Regions from separate parts of the Flavobacterium alkalisoli genome, predicted to be linked through region 1. Evidence: riboswitches for the same ligand, from Rfam matches in the RefSeq annotation. Region 1 holds a riboswitch; the other holds the start of a gene.
What was found. A riboswitch is a leader RNA that binds a small molecule or an ion and turns the genes downstream of it on or off. The one in region 1 is predicted to bind cobalamin.
Positions count from the first base shown of each region.

Region 1 (15,228 bases):
GTTTTAATAGGCGAAGCAGGCTTACCTTATGCAGAAGGTCAAGGTGGGTAGTGGGTTCGTCGAGAATTATTATGGGCGTATCCTGAGCCAGGGCACGTGCTATAAGCACTTTTTGTAATTGCCCATCGCTTATTTCATGATGCTTTTTATCGGCAAGATGCTCAATTTGTGTAAGCTGTATGGCCTTGGTTACCTGTGTAATATCCTCTTGAGAAAGTGTTCCCAGCCAGTTGGTATAAGGCTGTCTTCCTAAAGCGATAAGTTCAAAAACGGTAAGGTTGCTTGGCGGCAGGCTCTCCGTTAGCACTATACTCAGGTTTTGGGCCAGTTCTTTTGCATGGTAAGAAGTCAGTTCCCTTCCGTTTAAATGTATGTTTCCTGCTATGGGTTTTTGTATGGCAGTAAGTGTACGCAAAAGGGTAGACTTACCTATTCCGTTTGCACCAATAAGCGCAGTAAGGCTTCCTTTTGTAAGGTTAAGGTTTATATCATGGGCTATTACCGCTCCCGATTTTTTTTCAGGGTAGCCAATGCTCAATCCGTTTGCGGTTAAAACTTTTTCCATACTGCTCATTTTTAACTGAAAGCTCCTTTCTTTTTCCTGAATAGCAGCCATATAACTATAGGTGCACCAATAATAGAGGTTATAGCATTTATAGGCAATACAAAGCTACTGCCCGGCCATTGTGTAACGGTATCACAAATAAGCATAATAATAGCACCTGCAAGCAGTGTTGCCCAAAACAACACCATGTGGCTACTTGTTTTAAATAACAATTTTGCCATGTGCGGTACCGCAAGTCCTATAAAGGCAATAGGCCCTGCAAAAGCAGTAACACAGCCGGTTATGATACTGGTGGATAATATAATGATGAAGCGGGTTCTGCTAAAGTTGATACCCATGCTACGTGCATAGCGCTCACCTAATAGCATGGCATTTAATGGTTTTATACAGGCAACTGCCATAAGTAAACCAATAATACAGGTCGCCGAAAGTATGGCAATGTTTTCCCACGAAAGGTTACCTAAACTGCCTAATGCCCAAAAGGTGAATTTTTGTAACTGTTCGGCATTACTAAAATAACTTAATACCCCAACTATAGCACTGGCAAAACTGCCAAACATGAGGCCTACAATAAGTATCGCCATGGTATCTTTTAGTTTTTGGGCAACTAAAAGTACAGCCAGCAATACCATGAAGCTACCAAGGGTAGAGGCAAGTACAAGTCCGTAAGCGGAAGAGAAAAAACTACCCACAACAGGAACAATACCTCCGCCTAAAATAACCATCGCCACCATAAGGCTCGCTCCTGAGCTTAACCCCAACACATTAGGACCGGCAAGCGGGTTACGGAAAAGCGTTTGCATTAAAAGTCCGCCTACAGAAAGCCCCATGCCCACAATAACTGCGGTAATGGCCTTAGGCAGCCTGTAGTTAACGATAATATATTCCCAGGTAGATTTAGAAGCACCGTTACCTAGCAGGCTTTGCACCACATCCTTTACAGGTATGTTTACCGACCCCAGGCTGATGTTTACCAAAAATACAGCTACTAGGGCTATACCCAGTAAGGAAAAAAGTAATGTATATCGTTTGGTGTACAGCAAGGCAAATTATTTAAGTTGTTCAAAAAACTCAAGTTTATGGTCTGTAAGTAATCCCGGGTGTAATATTTTTATAAGGTCTTTAAGTACAAGGTCTGGCCTGTTTGCCGAAAGCTCATAATAAATCACTCCGCCCGTAGGTCCTTTTTTACTGCTAAAGGAGTATACCTTTTGCTCCTTAAACGCCCTGAATTGCCCGTAATGCGGATTACTGTCTGTCATTTCCTGTAACGACGTGAAATGGCTTGGGCCAATCCAGTATTCTGCATCCTGAGCTTTATCCAGTACCGTTTCTAACGACAGGCTAAGGCTACCGGTTCCTTTAGAATCTTTCCAAAGGTAATCAGCATTGGCATCTTTTAAAAATAATGCTGCCCAGCTGTCGCCCTGTGGCAGGTACCAGTGATCCTGATAAATAGCCCCGCCAAGAACAGTTGGCCTGTCTGTTGCCTGCTTGGCAATTTCCTTAGCCTCAAGGTAATCTTTTTCTATTTGTTTAAACAGTTCGTCTGCTTTGTCATCCATACCGTACAAAGCCCCGAAAAACTTAATCCACTCTGCTTTTCCTAACGGATTCTGCTCTGTCCAGTCGCCGTTGTATAATACTTTCAGTCCGCTTTTTTCAAGCGTATTCATCGACTTGTTATTGCTACTGATACTAAAGCCTACAATAGCATCTGGAGCAAGATCTATCATTATTTCGGTGTTTATGCTTTCGTTTACACCTACATCCTTAACAAAGCCTTCGTCAATACGTTTTCTGGTCTTTTCGCTCGAAACATAATCGGTATGGGCAAAGCCTACCAGAGTATTTTCTACCCCAAGCATTTCCAGTGAGGGGATATGTGTGGTTGAAGTTACCACAACCGATTGCAAAGGTACCTCAAGTACCATATATTTTTTAAGGCTATCGGGCACTGCGCCGCCTTTTTGCTGCATTACATAAGTATAGCTTTCCTCGGCATCCGGCCACGGATTTGTAACCTTAACTATAGAAAATCCGTTGTATTTGTATATCTCCAGTCCGTTTGCATAAGTAACTGAATTTTCAACAGTTGAAGCGGTTTTATCAGTCGTTTTTTGCTCTTTTTTACAGCCTGTTGCAAGCAACAGTAAAAAAGCAATAATTGGGTAGTGTAGGATTTTCATAACAAATATTAAACTGCTGCAAATGTATAAATTTCAATATAAATCCTATATTTGCACCCAACTTAAGGTTGTAGTGTGCTGGCAGCACACTGCATTAAAAGGGAATCAGGTGTAATACCTGAGCTGTTCCCGCAACTGTAAGCTTATCCCTTTTGGGAGGCTGTTGTTAACTGCATGCCACTGCCTGTATGGGCGGGAAGGTGAACAACAGTACGCAAGCCAGGAGACCTGCCTTAGGAGTTAACAATTATTCGAACCTTCGGGAAAAAAGGTTCAGGAAATTATGACGCTTAAAAAGATCATCCTAGTTTTTACAGTATTACTGTGCCAGTATATTTGGGCGCAACAGGATGCTATTGTTCAGTTGAAGGAAGTGGTTATATCGGACACCCAACTAAAAAACTTTACGAATACACAATCGATACTAACCCTTAACGATTCGGTTATCAATATCAACCAGTCGTCGCTTACTTCGTTACTGAATTATAACACCACAGTTTATTTCAAGGAAAACGGGCTGGGTATGGTATCCTCACCATCTTTCAGGGGGACTACTGCCCAGCAGACTGCGGTGGTTTGGAATGGTATTAATATCAACTCACAGCTTAACGGACAAACCGATTTTAATGTAATTAATACCCGCGATTTTAATGCTATTGATGTAAGGGCAGGTGGCGGAAGCGTTATTTACGGCAGCAGCGCTATAGGGGGGAGTATTCACCTTAACAATGAGTTGGAGTATAAAAAGAAATTCACCAATTCAGTAAGGACAAATTACGGAAGCTTTAATACGTTTGGGGCTAACTATACCGGTACTGTTGCCGATGATAAGTTTAGTGCCGCATTAAGCATTACCCGAAACAGTTCTGATAACGATTATGACTATGTAGGTAAGGACGGACATAATCTTAACGGTCAGTATTATAACAATAGTGCTTCGGCAACAGTGGGTTATAAAATCAATCAAACCAATATCCTTACCCTTTATAGCTACCTGTTTGACGGCGAAAGGCATTTCTCGCTTATTTTCCCTTCTGAAACCAGAACGAAATACTACAATCTCAATACCCGTAATATGCTGGAATGGACAGGTAATTACGGCAGATTTACCTCTAAGCTTAAGGGGGCTTTCCTGAGTGAGAAGTACAAGTACTATGACAACATTTATGACGAAGGTTATGATTACGGAAAATCAGAATCGGTAATTGGTAACTACGACCTTCTGTTCCAGATAAACGATAAGATAAAACTTAATTCGGTTTTCAATTTTACACAAACCAAAGGGTATGGTTCTAATCTTGAAGGAGCCGAAAGGAGTATTGGTTCTGCCAGTTTATTATTTAGTCATGCGGTTACCCAAAAACTTTTGTATGAAGCAGGCTTAAGAAAAGAAGCTACCAATAATTATGATAGTCCGCTATTGTATTCGGCAGGTGTACGATACAGGGTTTCCGATTTTTACCTGGTTAGGGTAAACGGCTCCAAAAACTTCAGGATACCAACCTTTCAGGATTTATACTGGCAGGGTAGCGGGAATACCGACTTAAAACCGGAAAGCTCTGTACAGGGAGAAATAGGTAATGAGTTTACAGTAAAAAATGCCTCATTAACCCTTACCGGATATTACATTAAGCTTAAGGATATGCTTAGATGGCTGCCTACCGGCAGTGTTTGGCGACCACAGAACACAGACAGGGTTCGTACCTATGGCCTTGAAGCTGCCTTTAAATACACCAAAGAATTCAATAACCATCGGTTTGCATTTAATGCCGTGTATGGTTATACCAAATCGGAAGATGAAACCACAGGCTATCAGCTAATTTATGTTCCTTATCACAAAGCTTCGGGAGCACTGTCCTACAACTATAAAAAACTATCTGCCTACTACCAGTTTCTTTATGTAGGGGAAGTGTTTACAAGATCAGACAATAACTCAAGATATAATATAGACGCTTACAATACAGGTAATGTGGGCGTGGAGTATAATTTCGGAAAATCAAAAATATACAGGCTCGGCGCACAGGTGCTTAATGTTTGGAATGCAGACTATGTAAATGTTGACAGCAGGCAAATGCCCGGCATAAATTATAATATATATATAACCCTTAAACTTTAACTAAAACTAATTCTATGAAACTTAGGAATTCTCTATTCGCTTTATTAGCAGGTTCTTTGTTTTTCGTGTCATGTAGCAGTGATGACGATAACACTCCTGTAGCTTCGGGTGCTTATGCAAACGGAACTTTTGTACTTAACGAAGGTAACAGTAACCCGTCTTCAGGGACAGTGTCTTTTATTGGTAATAATGGTGCTTTAGAGCAGGATATCTATACTGCTGTAAATCCGGATGCTCCTGCTATAGGTACTTACCTTCAGTCTATGTTCTTTAGTGATGATTATGCATTTATCATCTCAGGGCAGGCAAACAAAATTACTGTTGTAGACCGTTATACTTTTGAATTTGTAGCAAGTATAGATACTGATTTTACTAATCCGCGTTATGGTGTAGTTATAAACGGTAAGGCTTATGTAACAAATACTAACGATTACGGGCTTGCAGACGATTTCCTTACTGTAATTAATCTTGAAGATTTTAGTACTACTACTGTAGATCTTAATAATTATGCAGAAAGAGTACTTGCAGAGAACGGAAAACTTTATATAGCTAACGGATATTACGGTAGCGGTACATCTATAACTGTATTTAACCCGGCTAACAATACTGTTGATACTGTAATTGAACTTGGAGATTCGCCAAACTCTTTTGATGAGCAGGACGGAGCACTTTATGTAATGGGGGACTCTAAAATAAGCAGAATCAACCTTTCTAACAACACTGTAAGCGGTACTATTGAGCTTACTGAGGCTTTAGCAGGTGCTAAAAACCTGACTATTCAGGATGGGAATATTTACTTTACTGTTGATACTGCAGTGTATAGTTTTTCTGTAAACAGCAATACTCTACCTATTGAAGCTGCATTTAGCTATGAGTCAAACTCTGCATGGGGAGCTATGTACGGATTTAATGTTTATGCCGGAAGAATTTATATTGCTGATGGTGGCGATTTCTCTTCAGACAGCGAAGTTTATGTTTACGGATCAAACGGAACACTTATAAATACTTATGATGTAGGAGTAGGGCCTAACAGCTTCTACTTTAATAACTAATAATTACACCAGATTATAAATTGGTAATTTTGTTTAAGTTGAAAAGGCTTCCCTCGGGAAGCCTTTTTTTATTTTTATTCAGATAAGTTTTTTATAAGATGGTCAAGTCCCTTAGGAGCTTCTTCTATAAACATTTCCTCACTAAACGGCTGCAGGTTTTTAGAGCCTTTAAATAACCTGTGTTGTTTGTGTGGCTGCTGTGGCATTCTGCCTGCTGCTGTTATTTGGTTTATGGCAGTAGCTAATAAAGGTTCATCCGGACTGCCTATTACGCCAAGGTTGTCATAATCTTCAGGCATTTCTATGGTAGGTTCTATACCTTCTTCATATTCACCAAAGCCGTTCTTGTTTACAATTTTAAGCACTATAGGCTGCATTGCATAACGGTGGCTTGGGTCTAAATCATTTTTAGTGAAATCAGGAGAATCATATAACGTTACCGATCCCACATTTTTACCTATAGTGGTAGTTCCTATTACAACCACATCTACATAAGACTTAAGGCAGTTTATTACAAGCTCGCTGGCAGAAGCAGTGCTTCCTGTAGCCAGTATATAAACCCTGGTTAGATTAAGGTGGTTAATGCTGGTATTATCTGATAACGATGAGGTAAAGTTATTGGTAAGTGCCCCGGGATTATTGTCTTCAAAATAACTTTGCAGTTTAGGATTCCATTGTTCCTTTGCAAAAAGTTGTCCGTTAAACTGTCCTGTAATCATACTGGCAAGATAAGTCGCTGTCCTTACAGATCCGCCTCCGTTATAACGAAGGTCAAGTACCAGTTCGTTAACTCCCTGTGCGGCAAGATTACCAAAAGCACTGTTCAGTTCAGCATCATAAGGACTGTAGAAACCATTATACATTAAATAACCTATGGTTTTGCCGCCTTCATTATATACCACATCACTAAAATAAACAGGATCTTCTGCATATTGTGTTTTAGTAAGCGTTACCGATTCTCCGTTGGGAGTTATCGTGCCATCGGTATAATCAGCAAGATTTAGGGTATAAGTGTCACTTCCTAAAAGGTTACGGTAGTTGTCCGGTGTAAGGCCAACCCCATCTACTGCATAAAAAATATCCCCTCTTTGAATATCTTTGGTAGAAGCATCGGTATCAGGCAGTATATAACGAACATATCCAAAAATTGATGTCTGGGTTTCGTCAGTATATACAAGTCCATATTCTACACCATTGCTTTTTGCAACCCCCTGTAGTGCGGCTTCCAGTACATTATAATCTGATACTAAAACACTAAATCTGTCGCTTTTCGCTGTACTGGTAGGATCTACATATTTAAGGCTGTTGAAAAGCGCTTCAGGACTTGAAAAGCCCTGTAGATAAGCGTTAAGTTCTCCCTGATTGCCAAATCGGTTATCTGAAAGGTCCGGCACATCCGGTTGCCAGTAATAATAAAGGTTAAGTCCTTTCCATATAAAGTCGTTAACAGGAACGGCATTATCGTCCATATCGTCACAGCTTTGAAAGGCAAAAGCCGAAACAAGCAATAAGGTGAGGATGGTACTTATCTTTTTCATGAAAGCAGTTTTTAAGTATATAAAACGTAAATTTAATATTTTTAATATTATTTGTAACAAAAAATAAAGGTATTCGTCTTCCTATTATAAAACCAATAACAACCAGCATTAATGTAATGAACCAGTCGGAGTTTGTAAATATTATCACTCCTTTTAAAGACCGGGTATACCGGTTGGCAAAAAGGCTCCTTATAAGTAATGAGGAAGCCGAGGATGCCACACAGGAGGTTATGGTACGACTTTGGAAAAACAAGAATAAGCTGGAGAGCTATTCGAGTGTAGAAGCGCTGGCCATGACAATAACAAAAAACTACTGTCTGGATCAGTTAAAGTCTAAAAGGGCAACAGAAATGAGATTAGTACATTCTAATTACAGTGACCGGGAGCCCGGACTGCAGCAACAGGCAGAAGACCGTGACAGCTGGGAATGGGCAGAAAAACTTATGAATAAGCTCCCCGAACAGCAGCGGCTTATTTTGCAGATGAGGGATGTGGAGCAATATGAGTTTGAAGAGATTGCAAAAATTATGGATATGAATGAGTCGGCAGTGAGGGTAGCCCTGTCCCGCGCCAGAAAGATGTTGAGGGAGGAACTAACAAAAATGCACAGTTATGGAATTAAGAGAAATTGAATTACTACTAGATAAATATTTTGACGCAGAAACCAGTATTGCCGAAGAAAACCAGCTTAAGATGTATTTTTCTTCATCCAATGTGGCGCCTCATTTGGAGCAGTACAGGTCTATGTTTGGATATTTTGCCCAGGCAGGCGAACAACGCTTTGAAAAGACGATACCATTAAAAACTAAAAAACGCTATGTAGGATGGCTATCGGTTGCAGCAAGTGTTGTTATAGCATTTGGCGTGTTTACCTTTATTAACAAAGAACCGCAGGAAGACCTTGGTACTTTTGATGATCCCGAAATTGCCTTAAGGGAAACACAAAAAGCACTTAACATGCTTTCTCAAAACGTTAATAAGGGAGTAAACAGTATAAACTACCTGGAAGAGTATGAGAACTCAAGAAAAACAATTTTTAAAAAATAAAACAATGAAAAAATTAATAGCCATTTTAGTAATGATGCTTTCTCCGGTGCTGTTTTATGCACAGAGCGCATTCGATCAGTTTGATGACAAAGACGGTATTGATGTTGTTTCTTTGGATAAAACTATGCTGGACCTTGCAGGTGATGACCTTAAACTTGCTAAAGATGAACAAAACCTGGTAACAAAGTTTACCAAAGATTTAAAACAGCTTAAGGTTTACAGTACTGAAGTAAAAAAGTACAAGAATCAGATAGCCGATGCTGTAAAAAAATACGTAAGGGATAATAACATGGAGTCTCTTGTTAGTGTAAAAGACGACGGTGAAACCGTAAAAGTTTACGCAAGACATAACAGGAGTGATGAAACTATTGAAGAAGTGTTAGTATTTGTAGACAGTGGTAAGAAAGACGAGACAGTTCTTGTTACCTTTACCGGAAAAGTGAAACTATAATAAATTGCCATAAACTTAATTTAAATACCACGTATGAAAAAGATAATTGTAACTTTTGTGTTAGTGCTTATGCCAACGCTGTTTTTTGCTCAGTCCATGTTCGATAAGTTCGAGGATGAGGATGAAATAGTATCGGTACTGGTCAATAAAAAGATGTTTGAGCTTATGGGGAACGTTAAGTCTGACCCTAATAATAAAAGCTCACAGCAATTTTTTGACCTTATAAAAAGGCTGGATAACCTTAAGGTTTTTACCACCGAAAGCGCTAAGCACAAAGCGGAAATGAAAAAAACAGTGGATAGTTATCTTAAAAAATATCCATTGGAAGAACTGATGCGTATTAATGAGGGTGGAAGGAGTATCAAGATTTATGTAAAATCTGGTGCTACATCTTCTCAGGTTAAAGAACTCCTTATGTTTATGGACGGAGGAGACGAAGAAACCGTATTGATGTCGCTTACCGGTAATTTTGATATTAAGGAGATATCTTTCCTTACAGATTATATGAAAATACCGGGTGGTGAAGAGATAAAAAAAGCATCGTCTAAAAAATCTAAATAACACACCATGAAGACCATTTATTATCTTTTCGGACTTGTAGTTATGGCGGTGCTAACCCTTGTGTCGTGTGAGTCTAAGCCATCGCTGCAAAAGTATTTTGTAGAGAAGTCGCAGTCGAATGAATTTATGGCTTTTGATTTGGGTACCGATATTATTAAAGCTGCCGGTTCTGATAACCTTTCGGCAGATCAGGAAAAGGCCCTTAAAGCAGTAAGGAAGCTTAATATACTTATATTCAAGTCAGACTCTACAGATACAAATGTAGTGCACTATAAAGAAGAGACCACAAAAGTAAAGAGCATTCTTAAAAATGGAGATTATGAGGAACTTATGAGGGTGGGTTCAGGAAAAGAAGGGGCCAGTATAAATATGCTGGGTGAGAATGACGATATCGATGAGTTTGTGGTTTTCCTTCGCAAGGACGGTGTTTTTGGGCTGATAAGGGTTTTAGGTGACGAAATGACACCAACCGATGTACTTACAATAATGCAGCTGGTTGAAAAATCGGGGGTAGATATGGCACAGCTACAGCCGGCACTGAATCAGATAAATGGAAATAAAGGTTAATTTAAGATTATTATAAAAGAAAAATCCGCTGCATTGCAGCGGATTTTTTTATTTCTTAAAGTATTTAAACGGTACGATGAGCATACCGAAACATTCTCCCTGATCTTTTCCTAAATGCTTATGGTGCATTTTATGTGCCCTTCTTACGGCTTTTGCATAACGGTTATTGGCATTCCTTAAAAACTTAAACCGCTGGTGGATAAAAATATCATGTACAAAAAAGTAGGCAATACCATAAGCTAAAATGCCTAAGCCAATGGCAAGCCCTATATCAAGTATACTGTATTTCCAAAGTAAAAAGAAGCCTATACTAACCAGGGCATAAAAGATAAAGAAAGCATCGTTGCGCTCAAACCATGAGTCGTGGTCTTTGCGATGATGGTCCTTATGCAGGCTCCATAAAAAACCATGCATTATAAATTTATGGGTAAACCACGCCATAAACTCCATAATGCAAAAGGTTAGTATAAAAACAAGTATATAAATCCACATGGCTTATAATTTTATATAAAGTTAAGGCGATAATTTAAATAACACTGTGCTAAAAGTCCAAGTTTTTGATAATTAGGTACCCTTATACGCCTGCTTTTTATTTCAAGTGGGGGAGTATTTTTTAGCTTTTTAAGCAACTTCCTGTAATAGGCATAGGCTGTGTAAACACCAAACTTAGCTTCCACAGGCAGTTTTAATATCCCTTTGTAACCTTCTGCCAGATCGGCTTCTATTTCTTCGATAATCTGTCTTTTAACCTCGTCGGTCATTTCGTTGAGGTTAAGTGAAGGAAAGTAATTACGTTCCAGCTCCTCGGTGTCGGCTTTTAAATCCCTTAGGAAGTTTACCTTTTGAAAGGCTGAACCTAAGCGCATTGCAGGGCCTTTTAGCTCTTCATAGCGCTTATCGTCGTTATTTACAAATACTTTTAGGCACATTAGCCCGACCACATCTGCCGATCCATATATGTACTCATTGTATTCAGAAAGGGTAGTGTAATCCTTTTTAACCAAATCCTGCCTCATGCTATTCATAAAGGCATCTATAAGCTCCTGTGGTATGTTATATTTTATAGCGGTATGCTGAAACGAGTTTAAAACAGGGTTTAGACTTATTTTATCCCTAAGGGCATTATTTAGGTCTTCTTCAAAAAGGTCGAATAGCTGTTCTTTATCATAATCGTGAAAAGTATCCACAATCTCATCGGCAAACCTTACAAAACCATAAATATTGTAAATGTCCTGCCTTATGCGTGGCGACAGCATTTTTACTGCAGAGGAGAACGACGTACTGTAAGCACGCGTTACATTTCTACTGCACTCATAGGAGATTTTGTCAAATATTGATTTCATAGTGCTTCGTTAAGGATTTCTTTGGTTCTTTGTCCAGTTGTTTTTCTATAAGTCCCGCAACGAGTTTGCCCGATATAAGTGCAGGCGGTACTCCCGGTCCGGGAACAGTTAACTGACCTGTAAAAAACAGGTTCTTTACTTTTTTGCTTTTTAGCCCCGGCCTTAAAAATGCAGTCTGCATAAGTGTATTGGCCAGTCCGTAAGCATTTCCTTTGTATGAATTATAGTCCTTTACAAAATCGTTTACACAAAACGATTCTTTAAATAATATGCTGTCTCTTAGGCTTTGCTGAGTAAGGTTTTCCAGTCTTGTAATTATCTTTTCAAAATATTTTTCCCTTAGCTCAGGTGTATCTTCAATTCCCGGTGCAAGCGGTATTAGAAAGGTACCAGCTTCTTTACCAACAGGCATTGCATCAGTATCTGTTTTACCGGAGAAGCTGGCATAAAATAAAGGTTCGTCAGGCCATTTTGGGTTATCATAAATGTCTATGGCATGAGTATCAAAATCCGAATCAAAAAACAGGGTATGATGCTCTACATTTTCCACAGGCTTATCAAACCCTACATAAAATAATAGGGAAGAAGGGGCAAATACCTTTTTTTGCCAGTAATCCTCATTATACTGCCTGAACCTTTTATCTAAAAGTGTTTCAGTATGATGATAGTCGGCACCGCTTAAAATAATATCGGCATATAACTTTTCACCGTTAACGGTTATATATTCGGCACAACCTGTTTCTGATACTCCTATTTTTGAAACGGATGCATTGGTAACAAACTTCACTCCCTGTTCCTTTGCTAGCTCAACCATTCCTTCAACGACACTGTACATCCCGTTTTTAGGATACCAGGTACCAAGGCCAAAGTCGGCATAGTTCATAAAGCTGTAAAACGAAGGGGTGTCACTGGGTTTTGCACCTAAAAACAAAACGGGAAATTCCAGTATTTGTACCAAACGTTTGTTCTTGAATTTTTTACGGATATCTTTTGAAATGTTTCCAAAAAATTGCCCGAGTTTTGCTATGGTTTGTGGGGTAACCAGTTCCAGTGGGGATAAACCCGGGCGATAAACCAAATCTTTTATAGCAATATCATAGTTGCTTTTTGCTTCACTGATAAAGTTCTTAAGCTCTGTACTGCTGCCGGGTTCGTTTTCTTCAAATACCCTGTATATGTCTTCCAGGTTATCTGCTATGGTTATATAATCTTCTTTACCAAAATAAACACTATAGGCAGGAGATAGTTTTTTAAGCTGGTAGTAATCGCGTGGCTTCTTGCCGAAATCCTCAAAAAAACGCTCAAAAACATCGGGCATCCAGTACCATGTAGGCCCCATGTCAAAAGTAAAACCGTCTTTTTTCAGCTGTCTTGCCCTGCCGCCAAGCGTATCGTTCTTTTCGTAAACAGTTACGTCGTTACCTTCGCAGGCTAAATAGGCAGCGGCAGCAAGTGAGGAAAATCCTGAACCGATTATTTTAATAGTAGCGTTCATTTGTTTAATAAAATTAAAAAAATATTAAACAAAAACAATAAAGCTTTTGTTAAATTAAAGTTTGTTGGTAAAATCGGATATAGAGTCAAAGACTCTTATGTTGGGGTTTAATATTTCTGCGTCTAAATATTGAGCATTCCTTCCAAAAAGGCAAAGCCTGGTCTCATCGTCATTTATCACATGCTTTTTAAGTTCCTCTACATAGTCGGCTATTTCGTTGTTGTTTGGTTCGACGGTTGTATAGGTTATAAACGTAATATTGCTGAAGTAGGTTTTAACGTCTCTTAGGTTTTCAAGAGGTACACTTTCTCCTAAATATACGGTTTTATATCCATTAAGACTGAGTTCGTAGTTAAGGAACATTAATCCCAGTTCGTGTATTTCGTTTAATGGCAGGTATAAAACAAATGTCCTGTCAGTTTTTGTAGGAGGTGTAGTTTGTATTTTTTCGGTGTTGGATGCTAACTTCTGCTTAATCAAAAAGCTTATAAAGTGCTCGTGAGCAGGGGTTATGGTGTTTGTTTGCCATAAGTGGCCTATCTCGTTAAGTAAGGGAAGGAAAAAATCGTAGAATATCTCTTTAAATGACTTATCCTGTAACAGTGAGTTGTAAGTGTTTAAGAATAATGACTGGTCAAAATTCATCATGGCCAGTTTAAAATTATTAAGTACATGATCTGCAAGACTGCTTTTGGAAAGTATTTCTTTAACTAGTACCGGAATCTTTTCGGGAGGCATTTTAGAAATAGCTGATATCTTATATCCAAAATTGTGAAGAGTAGTGATATTGAGCAGTTTCTGAAGATTTTTTATATCGTAAACGCGTATGTTGGTGTCTGTACGCATGGGTTCAAGGATATTGTATCGTTTTTCCCAAATGCGTATAGTATGAGCCTTGATGCCGGATAGGTTTTCAAGGTCCTTTATGTTGAATATGTTTTTTACGCTGTTCATTGTTTTTTTAAAAACTTTAAACAAAGTTAATTAAAAAATGTTTAATTAAACATTTAGTGGCTTTATTTTTTGTGTTACGTAATTTATTATAACAGATTTAGTGTTTTCCTGTATTGTGTTTTAAATAATATTATATCACCTTTGTATGGTAAAGCCGACTAGACGGTTATGCAATGTTTGTTCTATTATAAGCCTGCTTTGGGGACAAGGCGGGTTTTTTTTGTGCCCTGCTGTAAAGGATTTACGTGTTTTTACGTAGTAAATTCAGTGTTTTCCTGTATTGTAAAAACAGTGATTTGGTTGCATCTTTGTATTCAACAAATCAACCCATCAATCGTTAACGCAATGTTTGGTCAAATAAAAAAGCTCCACTGTCTGCGGAGCTTTTTTTATATCTGTAATTGACGCTCTGAGCAAAGTAATATGACACTTTAAACAAAGCCTTCAGCAAGCCCTGAGCCTAACTTTGTCCAATAAAAAAAATATAAAAATGGACTTAAAAGACAACATGAACGGGGCACTACAAAATCCCCTTTACTCAGGATTCAATGAAACATCAACAGTACACGATGTTATAACAGGTGTTAACCTTACCGGTAAGGTGGCTATTGTTACGGGGGGCTATGCCGGTATAGGGCTGGAAACGGTTAAAACATTTGTAGCGGCAGGTGCAACAGTAATTGTTCCCGCAAGAGATGTCGCTAAGGCAAAGAAAAACCTGAAAGGCATAAATAATGTAACCATTGAGCAAATGGATCTTATGGATGTAGATTCAATATATGCTTTTGCAGATATATTCCTTATGGGGCATGATGCTCTGGATATACTGGTTAATAATGCAGGTATTATGTGGGTGCCGCTTCAAAGGGATAAAAGAGGGTATGAATCTCAATTGGTAACAAATCATTTAGGGCATTTTCAGTTAACAGCAAGATTATGGCCTGCGCTAAAAAACAGCGGTAATGCCCGAGTGGTAAATGTAACTTCTTTTGGGCATCAGTTTTCCCCGTTTGATTTTGAAGATCCTAATTTTCTGAATACCGAATATGAAACCCTACAGGGATACGGCCGCTCTAAAACGGCTAATAATCTCTTTACGGTAGAACTGGATAGCAGGGCTAAAAAACATAATGTAAGAGCCTTTTCGGTACATCCGGGTTCTGTAAACGGTACCGATTTAGGTCGTGTGGCTCCTATGGCATTATTTCAGCAAATGGGCACTCACGATGAAAACGGTAATATAAAGCCTGAAGTTGCCGTAAAACTGAAAACAGTAGAACAGGGAGCAGCAACTTCGGTTTGGTGTGCCACCAGCCCTCAGTTAAACGGAATAGGAGGTGTGTATTGTGA
Region 1 covers NZ_CP042831.1:3,718,578-3,733,805, reverse strand. The annotation lists gene FUA48_RS16965 (ABC transporter ATP-binding protein) at 1-565, opposite strand, end outside; gene FUA48_RS16960 (iron ABC transporter permease) at 577-1,608, opposite strand; gene FUA48_RS16955 (ABC transporter substrate-binding protein) at 1,615-2,754, opposite strand; cobalamin riboswitch at 2,803-3,004, shown strand; gene FUA48_RS16950 (TonB-dependent receptor plug domain-containing protein) at 3,038-4,870, shown strand; gene FUA48_RS16945 (YncE family protein) at 4,885-5,922, shown strand; gene FUA48_RS16940 (S41 family peptidase) at 5,997-7,460, opposite strand; gene FUA48_RS16935 (RNA polymerase sigma factor) at 7,577-8,092, shown strand; gene FUA48_RS16930 (hypothetical protein) at 8,073-8,507, shown strand; gene FUA48_RS16925 (DUF4252 domain-containing protein) at 8,512-8,958, shown strand; gene FUA48_RS16920 (DUF4252 domain-containing protein) at 8,992-9,519, shown strand; gene FUA48_RS16915 (DUF4252 domain-containing protein) at 9,526-10,086, shown strand; gene FUA48_RS16910 (sterol desaturase family protein) at 10,135-10,578, opposite strand; gene FUA48_RS16905 (phytoene/squalene synthase family protein) at 10,590-11,429, opposite strand; gene FUA48_RS16900 (phytoene desaturase family protein) at 11,413-12,924, opposite strand; gene FUA48_RS16895 (MerR family transcriptional regulator) at 12,979-13,878, opposite strand; gene FUA48_RS16890 (SDR family NAD(P)-dependent oxidoreductase) at 14,369-15,228, shown strand, end outside.

Region 2 (15,228 bases), 800 kb from region 1:
TCTTTTTTCTCAACGCTAAGAGCTCCTCTTCGGCTTCCTGTAGCTGAGTAAGGTAAGCATTGGCATCTTTCTCGGTCAAAGTATTTCCTGCCTGATCTATCTTTTTAATGATAGAACGCATTTTATCGTGTCTTATTTGATATTCTTTTTCCTCATAATTATTATATACCGGCCAGAATTTAGCCGATTCGTCACTGGTAAGGTTAAGCTCGGTAGTTAGAAAAGACACTTTTAAAGCTTTAATCTGATCACGTTTTTCTTTGTGGTCCTGTGAAAAAACACTTAAAGAAAAACTTAAAAATAAGGTTAGTAATAACTTTGCTTTCATAGTCTTATTCATTTATGTAAATATCATAATTCTCGTTAGAAAAATAGTTCTCTATAGCTTCATCACTAACAGCAATAGAAGCTTCCAGTTCCTTAATATCACTTTCATCCAATCCCTGAATGAAATCACTTGGCGTTATATCCGTTTGGTAAACCAGATAGTTTTCCAGGGTTGTTGCATCTGGTTGAACAACAGTTTGGGTATCCATTTTAAAAAATACTGAAACCCCAAGTGCTACCACTAATATAGCCGCTATTGATGATACCCAAACCGTTGCCCTTTTGTATAGCGGTACAACCTTAACTTCCCGCTCAGGAAGCTGCTGCATCAGTTTTTCGGTAAAGTCATTAAAATAATTATCAGGTGTGGTAAACCCTGATTTTATTTTTGGCTCTTTATCTAAATTAAATGGTTTCATATATTTAAGACTGAATAATTTACAAAAGGTTTAATCGTTATTTAAATAATCTTCAATTTTTTTACTCGCATGATGATAGGAAGCCTTAAGTGCCCCAACAGAAGTATCCAGTATTTCTGATATGTCTTCGTACTTCATTTCTTCAAAATACCGCATTTTAAAAACAAGCTGTTGTTTTTCAGGAAGCTTGGCGACTGCTTTTTGCAGCTTTAGCTGAATTTCATCACCGTCAAAGTAATTATCGGCATGCAGTTCCTGTGCCTGTTTCTCTAATACTTCTTCGTTGCTTATCCCTGCTTTTTTGGCTTTCTGGGTAATAAAGGTAAGGGCTTCGTTTGTAGCAATGCGGTAAATCCAGGAAAAAAGTTTGCTTTCGCCTTTAAAATTTGACAGGTTACGAAAAACTTTAATAAAGGTGTTCTGCAGCACATCATTAGCATCATCATGATCCAGCACAATATTTCGGATATGACTGTACAATGGCCTGCTGTATTGGGATACAAGCTGCCTAAACGCATTATTTTGCGTTTCAGGATTAAGCAATTCTGCTATAAAAGCCTTTTCGTCCTGCAATTTTAATTATTTATAGGTAAGACTAAAGTTAAGGCAAAAGGTTTAAATAAATTATTTATAATTTTTTACAGAAACGTTTAACATAGCATTACGAGCTTTAGGGAATGTGCTTGGTAACTTTGTAATAAGTTCAACCTTAAACAATTAGTCATGAAAAAAAATCAAACTATGATTGATGCATGCCTTGCGTGTTTTGCTGCATGTGAGCTGTGTGCTACCGAATGTATTAAAATGGTAAATGAAGAACATTTAAAATGTATTGCCAGCTGCCGTGATTGTGCTGAAATATGTATGTTGTGCGTTAAGTTTATGAGCAGAGGCTCTGACTATAAGGAGCAATTAATGAAATTATGTGCTGATGTTTGTAATGCCTGTGCCGATGAGTGTGAAAAATTTGCAGATGAAGACGACCATTGCAAAGAGTGTGCAGAAGCCTGCCGTAAATGTGCAGAAGAATGTATGGCCTACTAATTTAACGTCATCTTAATTCCCTAAAGCTTTTGGCTTCCAATTGTATGTTGTAATTTTGCAGCTTTAATTTTCACTATGATAAAGACTGTAATATTTGATATGGATGGGGTTATTGTTGATACAGAGCCCGTACATCATTTTGCATACTACCAGCATTTTAAAAACCTTGACATTGAAGTTACCCACGAAATGTATGCTACATTTACCGGAAACTCAACAAAAAATGTATACCAAAAATTAAAAGAGGCTTTTGGTCTTGAGCATGAGGTAGAGCATTTGGTACAAACCAAAAGATCTTTATTTAATGAAGCTTTTGATATTAAGGAAGATCTGGACCTTTTACCGGGAGTAAGACAACTTATTGTAGATCTTTATAATAACGGAGTACAGCTTATACTGGCTTCTTCGGCATCAAAAGTTACTATCGAGAGGGTTTTTAACCGTTTCGGGCTTCATCAGTATTTTACGCATATCGTTAGTGGGGAAGATTTTCCTAAGTCTAAACCGCATCCTGCTATTTTTGAGCATGCAGCTTCGTTATCTGTAGCACCAAAAGAAGAATGTGTAGTCATAGAAGACAGTACTAATGGAATTAAAGCAGCTAAAGCTGCTGGGATTTACTGCATAGGTTATCAGAGTGAAAATTCAAAATTACAGGAACTTGCCGAGGCCGATATGATTATTGGCGATTTTAGTGAGCTTGATTACCTAAAAATAAGGGATATTAAGTAATGGTAAACGCTGTAATTTTTGATATGGATGGGGTAGTGGTTAACACTGAACCCGTAGGACTTGAAGCGAACCGCAAATTTTATAAAACCCTTGGGATAGATGTTACCGATGAAATCTATTCTGATTTTATAGGTAATTCCGATAAGAATATTATCCAGAAGCTGCGCAATATATTTGATTTGCAACAATCGGAAGAAGAATTGCTTGAAGAGAGCTATAAGTATTACTTTGATGCTTTTGAAAGCAGTGAAGATCTTGAGCTGTTACCCGGTGTAAAAGACCTTATTATAGATTTGTATAATAACGGGATGACCTTAGTGTTAGCATCTTCTGCGGCAAAAAGGAAAATTGAGGCCGTTTTTACAAGGTTTGATTTGCACAAATATTTCAAAACCAAAATAAGCGGTGAGGATTTTGAACAATCAAAACCTAATCCCGCCATATTTGTGGAAGCTGTAAAACAAACCGGATTCCCAAAGGAAGAATGTATAGTTATAGAAGACAGCACTAACGGTATAAAAGCAGCAAAAGGAGCAGGTGTGTTTTGTGTAGGTTACCAGAGTGAACACTCAATGGGACAAAATACTTCGCTGGCAGATAAGGTTATAACAGATTTTAAACAGCTTGATTATAAAACAATAAAGAATCTTATTTAATTGCTAATATTATTAGCAAAAGCTTTATGACTTTCGACTTTAAGCTTTAGATTAAGAAATATAATTCCAGATATTTTTCTTCTTTGTAAGTTCAATAAAAGTATGCTTTAAGGCAGCATGTTCCGATCTGTTAAGGTTAGGGTCATCTTTAAGTAATCTAATAGCAAAATGCCTTGCCATTTGCAGTATTTCCCGGTCTTTAACCAAATCGGCTATTTGTAGGTTAAGCACACCACTTTGCTGTGTGCCCATAATATCTCCGGGACCACGCAGTTTAAGATCAACTTCCGCAATTTCAAAGCCATCATTAGTTCTTACCATAGTATCCATACGCACTTTGCTGTCGTTACTAAGTTTACCTCCTGTCATCATAATACAGTAACTCTGTTCGGCTCCACGGCCTACACGACCTCTTAACTGATGCAGCTGAGAAAGCCCGAAACGCTCGGCACTTTCTATAACCATAACACTGGCATTAGGTACATTTACACCAACCTCAATTACAGTAGTGGCAACCATGATGTTGGTTTTACCTTTGGCAAAACGCTCCATCTCGCTGTCTTTTTCGGCGGGTTTCATTTGGCCGTGTACTATACTGACACTGTATTGCGGTAAAGGGAAATCGCGCGAAATACTTTCATATCCGTCCATCAGGTCTTTATAATCCATTTTCTCACTTTCCTGAATAAGCGGATATACTATATAAACCTGTCTTCCTTTAGCAATTTCCTCTTTAAGGAAAGCCCATACTTTTAGGCGGTTACTGTCGTAACGGTGTACTGTTTTAATGGGCTTACGTCCCGGAGGAAGTTCATCTATAACAGATATATCAAGATCGCCATACAAACTCATTGCCAGCGTACGCGGAATAGGGGTAGCCGTCATCACCAGTATATGTGGCGGAATTTCATTTTTCTTCCATAGTTTGGAACGTTGTTCTACACCAAAACGATGTTGCTCATCTATAACGGCAAGTCCCAGGTTTTTAAACTGTACCTTATCTTCAAGCAGGGCATGAGTACCTATTATTATATCGAGTGTACCGTTTTCAAGCTCTTCATGAATAATTTTTCGTTCTGAAGTTTTAGTTGAACCGGTAAGTATTTTTATATTTAAATTCAAAGGTTTAGCCAATTCAGATAAACCTGAAAAATGCTGATTGGCTAAAATCTCGGTAGGTGCCATTAGGCAAGCCTGAAAACCGTTATCAAGAGCCAAAAGCATACTCATTAATGCCACAATGGTTTTACCCGAACCTACATCTCCCTGTAATAATCGGTTCATTTGTGCAGGCTGCCCCATGTCGTTCCTTATTTCTTTAAGCACACGTTTTTGGGCATTGGTAAGTTCAAACGGCAAATGGTTTTGATAAAAGCCATTAAACATATCGCCAACCTTATCAAACGCATGTCCTTTTATTTTATGCTTACGGATAAGATTTTTGGTGATAAGTTGTAACTGAATAAAAAACAATTCTTCAAACTTTAGCCTGAACTGTGCCTTAGCCAGTATTTCCTGACTTTTAGGGAAGTGAATATTAAACAGTGCTGCATTTTTAGGGATAAGCGCTAATTCCTGTAACAGGTTTGCCGGAAGCGTTTCCTTAAACAATGCCTGTGTTTCAATAAACAGTTGCTGCATTATCTTGTTTACCACCTTATTAGTGATACCGCGTTGTGTAAGCTTTTCGGTACTGGGGTAAATGGGCTGCATGGCACTGCGCAGGCTTTGTTCATGCTCAGTAAGCAGTTCCATTTCAGGATGCGCCATATTGAACACTCCGTTAAAAGAACTCACTTTACCAAAAATAACATAGGGAACATTGATCTTTATGTTTTCCCTTATCCATTTATGTCCCTGAAACCAAACCAGTTCCATTTGTCCGGTATTATCTGTAAACGTAGCTACAAGGCGTTTGCCGCGCTTTTGCTCAACGGTTTTAATATTTACAACCTTACCAACTATCTGTACTTCCGAATTGCTGTTTTGCAGTTCGTTTATACGGTAATAGCGTGTACGATCTATATATCGGTTGGGGTAAAGATTTATAAGGTCGCCATATTTATGAATGCCCAACTCCTTGCGCAACAATTCACCCCGGGCAGGGCCTACGCCTTTAAGGTATTCTATAGGAGTTTCTAACAGGTTATTCATTTTGGCTTGTATTCTTTATTTAAAACTTTCAATTATCTCTTTATAAACAGAAAGTTTTTCGGCTTTATCTTTTGTTTTAACAGTAATAAGGATTCCGTTTTCCAATATGTCTTTATAAGAGCAGTACGCTAGAAGTTTATTGTTAACTACATAAATACATGAACCCTTGTTGACGTTAGTCCAGTCATTTAAGTATTCTGTTTTGAGTAAAAATTTTGCTTTTAACTCTGTATCATCGGTCTGCTCCATAACAACACCCTTAAATATACTGTTATCAAGCTTTTTACGGTAACTAATAGATGTCTCTTCGTCCAGATTTAAATATTTGTATGCAGGAAGTTTATATTTGTGTGTGTAATAGTCACTTATTGTTGTGTAAAAACCTGTTTCACAATATTCCCTCTTTTTAACAGCCTCATAAATTCTTTCATCTTTATGTGGAGTATCTTCCATAACATGTGTAAAATCTCCTTCAATACTGATCTTAAAATCTTCTGTTCCGTTTGTATAGTTCATTTTGTTAATAGTACCAATAAACCTGCCTGTAATGGTTTCGTCCCAATTAAAAAAGTCATTATTTAGAACAAGTTCATAAGAATCAAAATCTCTTAGAGTAACTATACCACCACCATCATCCCAGTAATAATATTTAGGTGTTATTTTACCTTTTGTAAACTCTAATAGTAAACCCTCAAGAGTATATCCACCATCTATTACAATTACTGATATTGTATCTTTTCCAATAACATCACCAACAGTTTTGGCTTCTCTTTTTAGAGAAAGTACCGATATACTATCCTTCAGAGAATATCGGGTAATAATAAGTTTCTTAGCTGTTGGCTGTATATTTTTATCAAAAGAAATGTTTTTCTGACTGAACAAAAGTTGCATTGAAAATAATGTCAGTAAGATTAAAATTCGTTTCTTCATTTTTAATTATAAGGATTGAGTTACGAAGATAAAGATTATTCAATAAAACTAAAACGTAATATTTACCTCTGTATTTATTAGATTTGTGTAAATGCTAAGAACTTCCATGAAACACTATTTTCTTGCCGCTATACTCTTACTAAGCCTTTCGGGTTTTGCCCAACAATATAAAAAAGCGGACTTTAAAACACTTGATGCATATCTTACGTTTGATGTTTCTCATAAAAAAGTGATGGGTAAGGTAAAATATACTTTTGATTTACTTGAAAAAACCGACACCATTACCATTGATGCCCACGACATGGATTATGCTAACGTAACCATTAATGGGAAAAAAGCAGGTTTTGTAGATGCCCCGCATGCTCTAAAATTATACAAAGGTTATAAAAAAGGGAAGAATACGCTGGAGTTTGACTATACAGCCCAACCCAAGCAAACGCTGTATTTTGTAGGTGAGGGAGATGGTCTACAGATATGGACACAGGGGCAGGGGAAGTATACCAGCCACTGGCTACCCAGTTTTGATGATATGAATGAAAAGGTAATATTTAATATTACTATTGGCTATGAACCGGGATTTACCGTTTTATCAAACGGATCAGCGCATACTCAATCTATTATTGGTGACAAAAACCTCTATTGGCATTACAAAATGCAAAACCCTATGAGCAGCTACCTTGTAATGCTGGCTATAGGAAAATTTGATAAAAAAATTGAGATTTCACAATCAGGAACACCAATACATTTATATTATAGGCCTGAAGATCTAAGTAAATTTGAACCGACTTATCGTTACAGCAAACAGATATTCGATTTTTTTGAAAAGGAAATAGGGGTACAGTATGCCTGGGGAATTTACAGGCAGATACCTGTTTTGGATTTTCTTTATGCCGGTATGGAAAACACGACTTCTACCATATTCTCTCAGGATTATGTGGTTGATAATATAGGTTTTAACGATCGCACTTATGTAAATGTAAATGCCCATGAGCTGGCACATCAATGGTTTGGCGATCTTATTACGGCCAAATCAGGTGAACATCACTGGCTACAGGAAGGTTTTGCTACCTATTATGCATTGCTTGCAGAACAGGAGCTTTATGGAGACAATCATTTTTATTACGAACTCTACCAAATGGCCGAAAGGCTTCAACAGGCTTCAAAAACTGATACGATACCTATACTTAACGAAAAGGCAAGCTCTTTAAGCTTTTACCAAAAAGGTGCCTGGGCATTGCATGTTCTAAGAGAAGGCGTAGGGCATGAAAACTTTAGGAAAGCAGTAAAGGCTTATCTTGAAAAGTATGCTTTTAAAAATGTTGATACCGATGATTTCCTGGCAGAGATAAATAAAGTATCTAATTACGACACTCAATCGTTTAAAAAGCGCTGGTTGGAAAACCCGAAGTTTGAAGTAGGGGAGGCCATAGACCTTTTACAGAAAAACGAATTTATTCAGCAGTATTTTGCTATAGGCGGCCTGCAGGATAAGCCTTTTGAGGAAAATCAGGAAATGTTTACGAATATAATGGAGTCGGATGCTTTTTGGCCTTTAAAGGAAGAAGTATTGTTTCAGCTGGCAGAAGTTCCTTTTGATAAAAAGGCGGTAATAGTGCGAGCTGCCATGAAAACAAATAATGTAAAGATTAGGCAGGCTGTAGCACGAACAGTTACAACTATTCCGGACGAGTTTTTTGATGAATATAAATCCTTAATGAAGGATGAATCATACATTACAAGGGAAATAGCCTTGAATGTACTTTGTACCCGCTTTCCTGAAAAGATAGGGGAGTTTTTAGATGTTTCGGATACCTGGGTTGGGTTTAATGACAAGAATCTTCGTATACTGTGGCTTACTTTTGCCTATACTACCGAAGGTTATCGAAGTGACCTTAAAGAAAGTTATTATAGCGAACTTCAGGAGTATGCCTCTCCTAAATATGAAAGCAGTATCCGCCAAAATGCATTGTCTAATCTTATGTATATTGGTAAACAGGACGAGGTTGTTTTAATTAATCTTGCCCGTGCCACACAGCACCACAAATGGCAGTTTGCCAAATTTGGCCGTGACAACATAAGAAAGCTCCTTAAAAAAGACGGTTATAGGGATGCCTTTACAGCAATATTGCCTCAGCTTAAGGATAACGAAAGAAAAAGACTCGAGCAGTTACTGGTAGAATAGTTATTCGTAGGCAATAGCTCCTCTTAGTATATCTGCAAATACCTGCCAGTCTGCTATATCAGGATTTCTGTCTTGTTTTGTATTTTTATGTGCACCAGGTATATCCACAGCGTAAGCAGACAGTGCTTCTAAAAAAGATTCGAGGGCATTGTTCTCCCAATTTTCTGGTTTTGAGGTGTAGTATTTATGCAGAAGTTTTAGAAACTCAACAAAATCTTTCCTACTTGTAATTTGTTTATTATACAGTTCATCTTCCATGTTACTCAATTTTCACCGTTTTGATAAGTTCTGAGTATAATTTTGAATAGTCATCTTCTGACGGAATATCTAGAAATTCCATCTGATATACATATTTTTTATAACGTGTTAAGTAAACTGTGTTTCTAATGACTTGGTCACTATTTTCTGTAGTATAAGTCATTATTAGATATAGGTATTTATTGTTATTAATAATAATTTCTGTAGGTTCGACTAAGATTTTGAAATTATCATAGTAGTCTACTTTTTTTAAACCAGATGTTACTTCTTTTTTAAAAATATCAAAATCATCTATTATGTTTAAAACCATGCTAAATGTCATGTGCGGGTAAATTCTATTATGGGGTTTTATAGAATGTACTAAAGAAACTAGATAACCGTCTTTAAATAAATCATCCTTTTCGGCTTCACTTAATATCGTATCTGGAGGGACTATTGTCACATCATCCCCATTATCGATTACCCATCCTTCAGGAATATCTATTGAAAAGCCAAAAGTTTTACTTTCAAATCTTTCTTGTGCAAATGATAGATTAAAGCAAATAAGTAAGGTGTAAAATATTTTTTGCTTCATATTTTTATTAACCAACTTTAATAGTCTTTACCGCTGCTTCAAATTCTTTAGAACGGTCTTTGCCTTTTATCTCATCGGTAAAATTAAGATGGAAAACATAGTTTTTATATGGTATAACGTAGGTATAAGTACGTATTGTAGTATTCTTACCGTTTACCATCATAGAGTAGGTAGCAATATAATATACGCTCTTTATCCCTGAAATTTCTATTTGTTTAGGCTTCTGTACAAATTTAAAGTCCAGTTGGTATTTCTTTAAGGCTTCAGCATTTTTCTCGGTAGCCTTTAAAAGTTTTTTAGGATCTTTTTCAGAATTGCCGGCTACATTAAACTGCATTTTAGGAGTATAATTACCACCTTCTTTAATAGTTTCCCTGTCATAAAAAAGAGTAAGGAATACAGAACGGCTGTCGTCCAGTATTTTTCTTCTTTCGGCATCACTAACCTCAATATGTGCAGGAAATCCGTCACGATTGTCTTCCCACCATGTTTGCGGAATCTCAATAGTAAACCCGAAAGCCTTGTTGTTGTATATTTTTTGTGCAAAGGCAGAACTTACGCTTAACAGAAGTAAAAGGGCTATTAATGTCTTTTTCATGGCTTAAATTATTTAGTAGCAAACATAATCAAAAAAGGCATCCGATTCCAGATGCCTTTTAATTAAACGATTTTTACAGGGACTTTATTTTCATCTATAGCCACAAAAGTAAATTCTCCTGTTACTGCTTTTTCCCTGCTGTTTTCATACATCTGCTCCACATAAATCTCTACTCTAACCTTAAGGCTGGTTGTACCTACATAAGTAACCTTACCTATAAGTTCTACAATAGTTCCCGCAGGTATGGGCTTTTTAAAGTCGATACGGTCACTGCTAACGGTTACCATACGCTGACGGCTAAAACGTGTTGCGGTTATAAAAGCAACCTCGTCCATTAGATGCATGGCAGTTCCTCCAAATAGCGTATCATAATGGTTTGTAGTGTTAGGAAATACAGCTTTAAATATTCTTGTTTCCGATAGTTTTATTCTTTCTTCAGTTGTCATGTTTATGGAAGTTATTTGTTAAGGCAATAAGTCGCAAAACCAGTATCCGGTTTTGGTGCCGTGATTATCATATTCTCTGTAAATAGTTTCACCAATAGTAAAATCTACTGGTTTTTTAAAGTAAGAGGCGTCAAAGCAAAAGGTATGAAACTCTCCGTTTTCACCACATGGGTCTACATCGTCCGGAAGTTCCTTAATAAAATCATGGTCAATAACACGGCCCACAAATGATTTGTCCAGTTTAGTACCGTTTACACAAACCGTTATGGTTTTAAATCCGGAGTCTATAAATTCAGTGAGCAATTGTTTTGTGTCTTTCTTCCAAAGGGGAAATACCGCTTTAAGGCCAAATGGTTCCAGTTGCTTTTCCCTATAAACTTTAAGATCTTCCAAAAAGATATCTCCAAAAGCAGCCGTAGTATAATTTTGCTCAAGTAATTCATCAACCTTAGCACGCATTATAGCCTCATAATCTTCATTGCTTGGTTGTAACGGGAGTTCTATGGTTGTTATAGGTATACCAATGGCTTCAACCTGTTTTAAAAGAAGTTCTTTTCGTAGTCCGTGCATGCTTACACGATCGTAATGAGAGTTAACCGAAGTTAGCAGGCAGTCTACACTGTAGTTTTTATCCTGTAACAGATAATGTAGTGCAAGCGCACTGTCTTTGCCGCTGCTCCAGTTAAAATAAGTTTTTTGTTTGTTCTCCGTCACTTTTTTGAGTTTATAATGCTTTGCGGAGCAGGGTGAAGGCATGGCACACTTTCTCTTTAAACAAAGATTAGTGCCAGGACATCACTTTAACCGCGAAAGCATAGTCATTATTTAGTAAGGCAGGTCTCCTGGCTCGTACATTTTATCTTCCTTCCCGCACTGGCAGTGGATATTTTGATAAAACTTTTATAGTACTTTACAGTTGCGCGACAGCCCGCGATTTTCACACGGTTCCCTATTAATCTGCGTTAAGCAGAACCTTTTGGCAAATATAAACTAAAAAGGCATCCTTTTTAGGGATGCCTTATATAAAATACTGTAAAGATGTTATTGCCACATTTCTGCTACCTCATTTTTAAGGTAAGCAACAGCTACACTGCTGGGGCTTTGTTTATCAAACAAATCGGTAAGTATAACCTCTCTTAATTTGTTTGCAGAATCTACCTTTTCACTCATACTAGCCTTACGTATCATTTGTATGGTAGCATTTTTAGCAGTAGTAATTATATCCCAGCTTTCAGCCGATATATATATCTGCTGAGTAAGATTGTGCTCATATTCCTGCTCAATTTGTGCAATTACATAATCTTCATAATCAAGTTTGTTTGATGACTGCGGTGCAATTCTTATAAGTAGTTTAGAAGGATTAATCCTTTCAAGAAAAAGCACCAATCTTTCATAAGCCTGTAGCCTTAAAGGCATTGCATGCTTTTGTGCATCTTTGTGTAAAAGGTAACGGCGGCGGCCTTCGTCATTTTTACGTTGTGTGTCAAAAAAATAGTAGGCAACAAATCCTACTATTATAGAAGGTAGTGTATAGGCAAGTACATCAATAAATTTTGTGAAATCCATGTTTAGTAATAGTTTGGTGTAATAGTGTAACGCAGTTTTTTATTATAAAATTGTAAGAGGCGAAAATAATCAAATACTTTTTGTAAGGTAAATTTATTGTGAATAATTTTTAACAAAAAGTAGGGTAGTAGAGATAAATAAGAGGTTTAAATCCCAACCAAAATTCGTTACTTTTGCTCTTTATAAAAGTTATGACGGAAATAGAAAGATATATAAGCCAGTTAAATGAAGCGCAAAGGGCTCCGGTTTTACAGAAAGACGGGCCTATGATTGTAATTGCGGGTGCAGGATCGGGTAAAACAAGGGTGCTTACCATGCGTATTGCTTATCTTATGGCACAGGGAGTGGATGCATTTAATATACTTGCACTTACCTTTACCAATAAGGCTGCCCGTGAGATGAAAAAGCGTATTGCCGACATTGTGGGTAACTCTGAAGCTAAAAACTTATGGATGGGTACCTTTCACTCAATCTTTGCTAAAATACTGCGTTTTGAGGCCGATAAGCTTGGTTATCCGTCAAACTTTACTATTTATGACTCTCAGGACAGTATACGCCTTATAGGTTCTATTATCAAGGAAATGCAGCTTGATAAGGATGTCTATAAACCAAAGCAGGTACTAAGCCGTATTTCTACTTATAAAAACAGCCTTATTACCGTTAAGGCCTATTATAACAACCCTGAACTTCAGGAAGCAGATGCAATGTCTAAAAAACCACGACTTGGCGAAATATACGAGCAGTATGTGGAACGTTGCTTTAAGTCGGGAGCGATGGACTTTGACGATCTTCTGTTACGTACTAACGAGTTGCTTAACCGTTTCCCGGATGTACTGATGAAATATCAGGATCGTTTCCGTTATATACTGGTAGATGAGTATCAGGATACCAATCACTCGCAGTATCTAATTGTAAGGGCGTTATCAGACAGGTTCCAGAATATTTGTGTGGTAGGTGATGATGCACAAAGTATCTATGCTTTTAGGGGGGCTAACATCAACAACATCCTTAACTTCCAAAAGGATTATGATAATGTACAAATGTACCGCCTGGAGCAAAATTACCGTTCGTCACGAAACATTGTAGAGGCAGCAAACTCTATTATAGATAAGAATAAAACCAAGCTTGATAAAGTGGTTTGGACGGCCAATGAGGACGGACCTAAAATTAAAGTGCACCGAAGCCTTACCGATGGTGAGGAAGGCAGGTTTGTAGCCAGTACTATTTTTGAGGAGAAAATGCAACAGCAGCTTAAAAACGGAAGTTTTGCGGTGCTGTACAGAACCAATGCACAATCCAGGGCAATTGAGGATGCTTTGCGTAAACGTGACATTCCTTACAGGATTTACGGAGGATTATCGTTCTATCAAAGAAAAGAGATAAAAGATGTATTAGGCTATTTAAGGCTTGTTATCAATCCTAAAGACGAAGAGGCTCTGGTAAGGGTTATCAACTATCCTGCAAGGGGAATAGGGGGTACGACTATAGAAAAACTTACTGTTGCCGCTAACCACTATAAGCGTTCCATTTTTGAAGTAATGGAAAACATAGACAGGATAGACCTTAGATTAAATGCCGGTACAAAAAACAAGATACAGGATTTTGTAACCATGATTAAGAGCTTCCAGATAATTAATGAGACTCAGGATGCCTTTTATCTGGCAGAACATGTTACCAAGAAAACGGGATTAATACAGGAGCTTAAAAAAGATGCAACTCCCGAGGGTATTGCCCGTATAGAAAATATAGAAGAATTACTAAACGGTATAAGGGACTTTATTGAAGGACAGAAAGAGGTAGACGGAGCACGAGGAGCTTTATCTGAATTCCTTGAAGATGTGGCTCTGGCTACCGATATGGATAAGGACACCGGTGATGATGACAGGGTAGCGCTTATGACTATTCACCTTGCAAAAGGCCTTGAATTCCCTCACGTGTTTATTGTAGGTATGGAGGAAGATTTATTTCCTAGTGCCATGAGTATGAATACACGTAGTGAACTGGAGGAGGAGCGAAGGCTGTTTTATGTGGCGCTTACACGTGCAGAACATCAGGCTTATCTTACCTATGCACAATCGCGTTACAGATGGGGGAAACTGGTTGATAGTGAACCTTCACGATTTATAGAGGAAATTACAGATTCTTTCCTGGAATACCTTACCCCTGTAGAGACTAATTATCGCTACAAACCAATGATAAATAATGATATTTTTGGTGACGTAGATAAATCAAAACTAAGATTAAATAAGCCAACAAATGGTATTCCGCCTAAGTGGGTTACTGATAATGATCCTAAACCGGATAGCGGTATACGCAGGCTTAAGCCTATGTCGAGCGGTTCGGCACCAGCTTCATCAGGACCTGCCATGCCGGACAGTAAACTAGCGGTAGGGAATGTTGTAATGCACGAACGCTTTGGTAAAGGGCAGGTGCTTAATATTGAAGGAGCAGGGCCTGATAAGAAAGCCGAAATTAAATTTGATGTAGGAGGGATTAAAAAACTTTTATTACGTTTTGCAAAACTTGACGTTATAGGATAAGCTTTACATTTAAATTAACGCTTATAATAAATCCCTTTCGTAACTTTAAAGTTCGAAAACTGAAATAGACGACCTATGGCACAGTTCATTAAAATATACCCCGAAAATCCGAATGAGCGAGAAATTGCTAAAGTGATTAAAATACTAAAGGACGGAGGGCTTATAATATATCCTACAGACACAGTTTACGGACTGGGTTGTGATATAACAAACAGCAAGGCACTGGAAAAAATAGCAAGGATAAAAGGTATAAAGCTGGATAAGGCTAATTTTTCTTTCATCTGTAGTGATTTAAGTAACTTATCCGATTATGTTAAACAGATAGACACCAGTACGTTTAAAATATTGAAAAGGTCACTACCGGGCCCTTATACTTTTATCCTTCCAGGCAATAACAATCTGCCTAAGGAATTTAAAAAGAAAAATACGGTAGGTATCCGTATACCTGATAATAACATAGCATTAGAAATTGTACGTCAGTTGGGTAATCCTATAGTTTCAACATCTATTCATGATGATGATGAAATATTGGAGTATTCTACAGATCCCGAACTTATTTTTGAGAAATGGCAAAATCTTGTAGATGCTGTTATTGACGGCGGATATGGTGACAATGTAGCTTCTACAATTATAGACCTTTCGGGAGATGAACCTGAATTGGTTAGGGAAGGTAAGGGAGATCCTGATATCTTTTAAGTAAAAGCATAAAAAAAGCTGCCATTGGCAGCTTTTCTGTTTTGGAATAATATTGTTTAGCTAGTTTGTTGCCGGATCAATATTTTTAGCAGTATTCTCTGCTTTA
Region 2 covers NZ_CP042831.1:2,922,724-2,937,951, forward strand. The annotation lists gene FUA48_RS13375 (sensor of ECF-type sigma factor) at 1-328, opposite strand, end outside; gene FUA48_RS13380 (hypothetical protein) at 333-746, opposite strand; gene FUA48_RS13385 (RNA polymerase sigma factor) at 777-1,319, opposite strand; gene FUA48_RS13390 (four-helix bundle copper-binding protein) at 1,470-1,790, shown strand; gene FUA48_RS13395 (HAD family hydrolase) at 1,866-2,522, shown strand; gene FUA48_RS13400 (HAD family hydrolase) at 2,522-3,178, shown strand; gene recG (ATP-dependent DNA helicase RecG) at 3,230-5,332, opposite strand; gene FUA48_RS13410 (hypothetical protein) at 5,348-6,262, opposite strand; gene FUA48_RS13415 (M1 family metallopeptidase) at 6,369-8,444, shown strand; gene FUA48_RS13420 (DUF7660 family protein) at 8,445-8,702, opposite strand; gene FUA48_RS13425 (hypothetical protein) at 8,704-9,276, opposite strand; gene FUA48_RS13430 (hypothetical protein) at 9,284-9,874, opposite strand; gene FUA48_RS13435 (acyl-CoA thioesterase) at 9,937-10,320, opposite strand; gene FUA48_RS13440 (adenine nucleotide alpha hydrolase) at 10,339-11,034, opposite strand; cobalamin riboswitch at 11,136-11,312, opposite strand; gene FUA48_RS13445 (DUF7935 family protein) at 11,362-11,886, opposite strand; gene FUA48_RS13450 (ATP-dependent helicase) at 12,087-14,426, shown strand; gene FUA48_RS13455 (L-threonylcarbamoyladenylate synthase) at 14,502-15,122, shown strand; gene FUA48_RS13460 (YtxH domain-containing protein) at 15,183-15,228, opposite strand, start outside.
Region 2: linked by a shared signal. The riboswitch ahead of FUA48_RS13440 (adenine nucleotide alpha hydrolase) and the one ahead of FUA48_RS16950 (TonB-dependent receptor plug domain-containing protein) in region 1 are both predicted to bind cobalamin.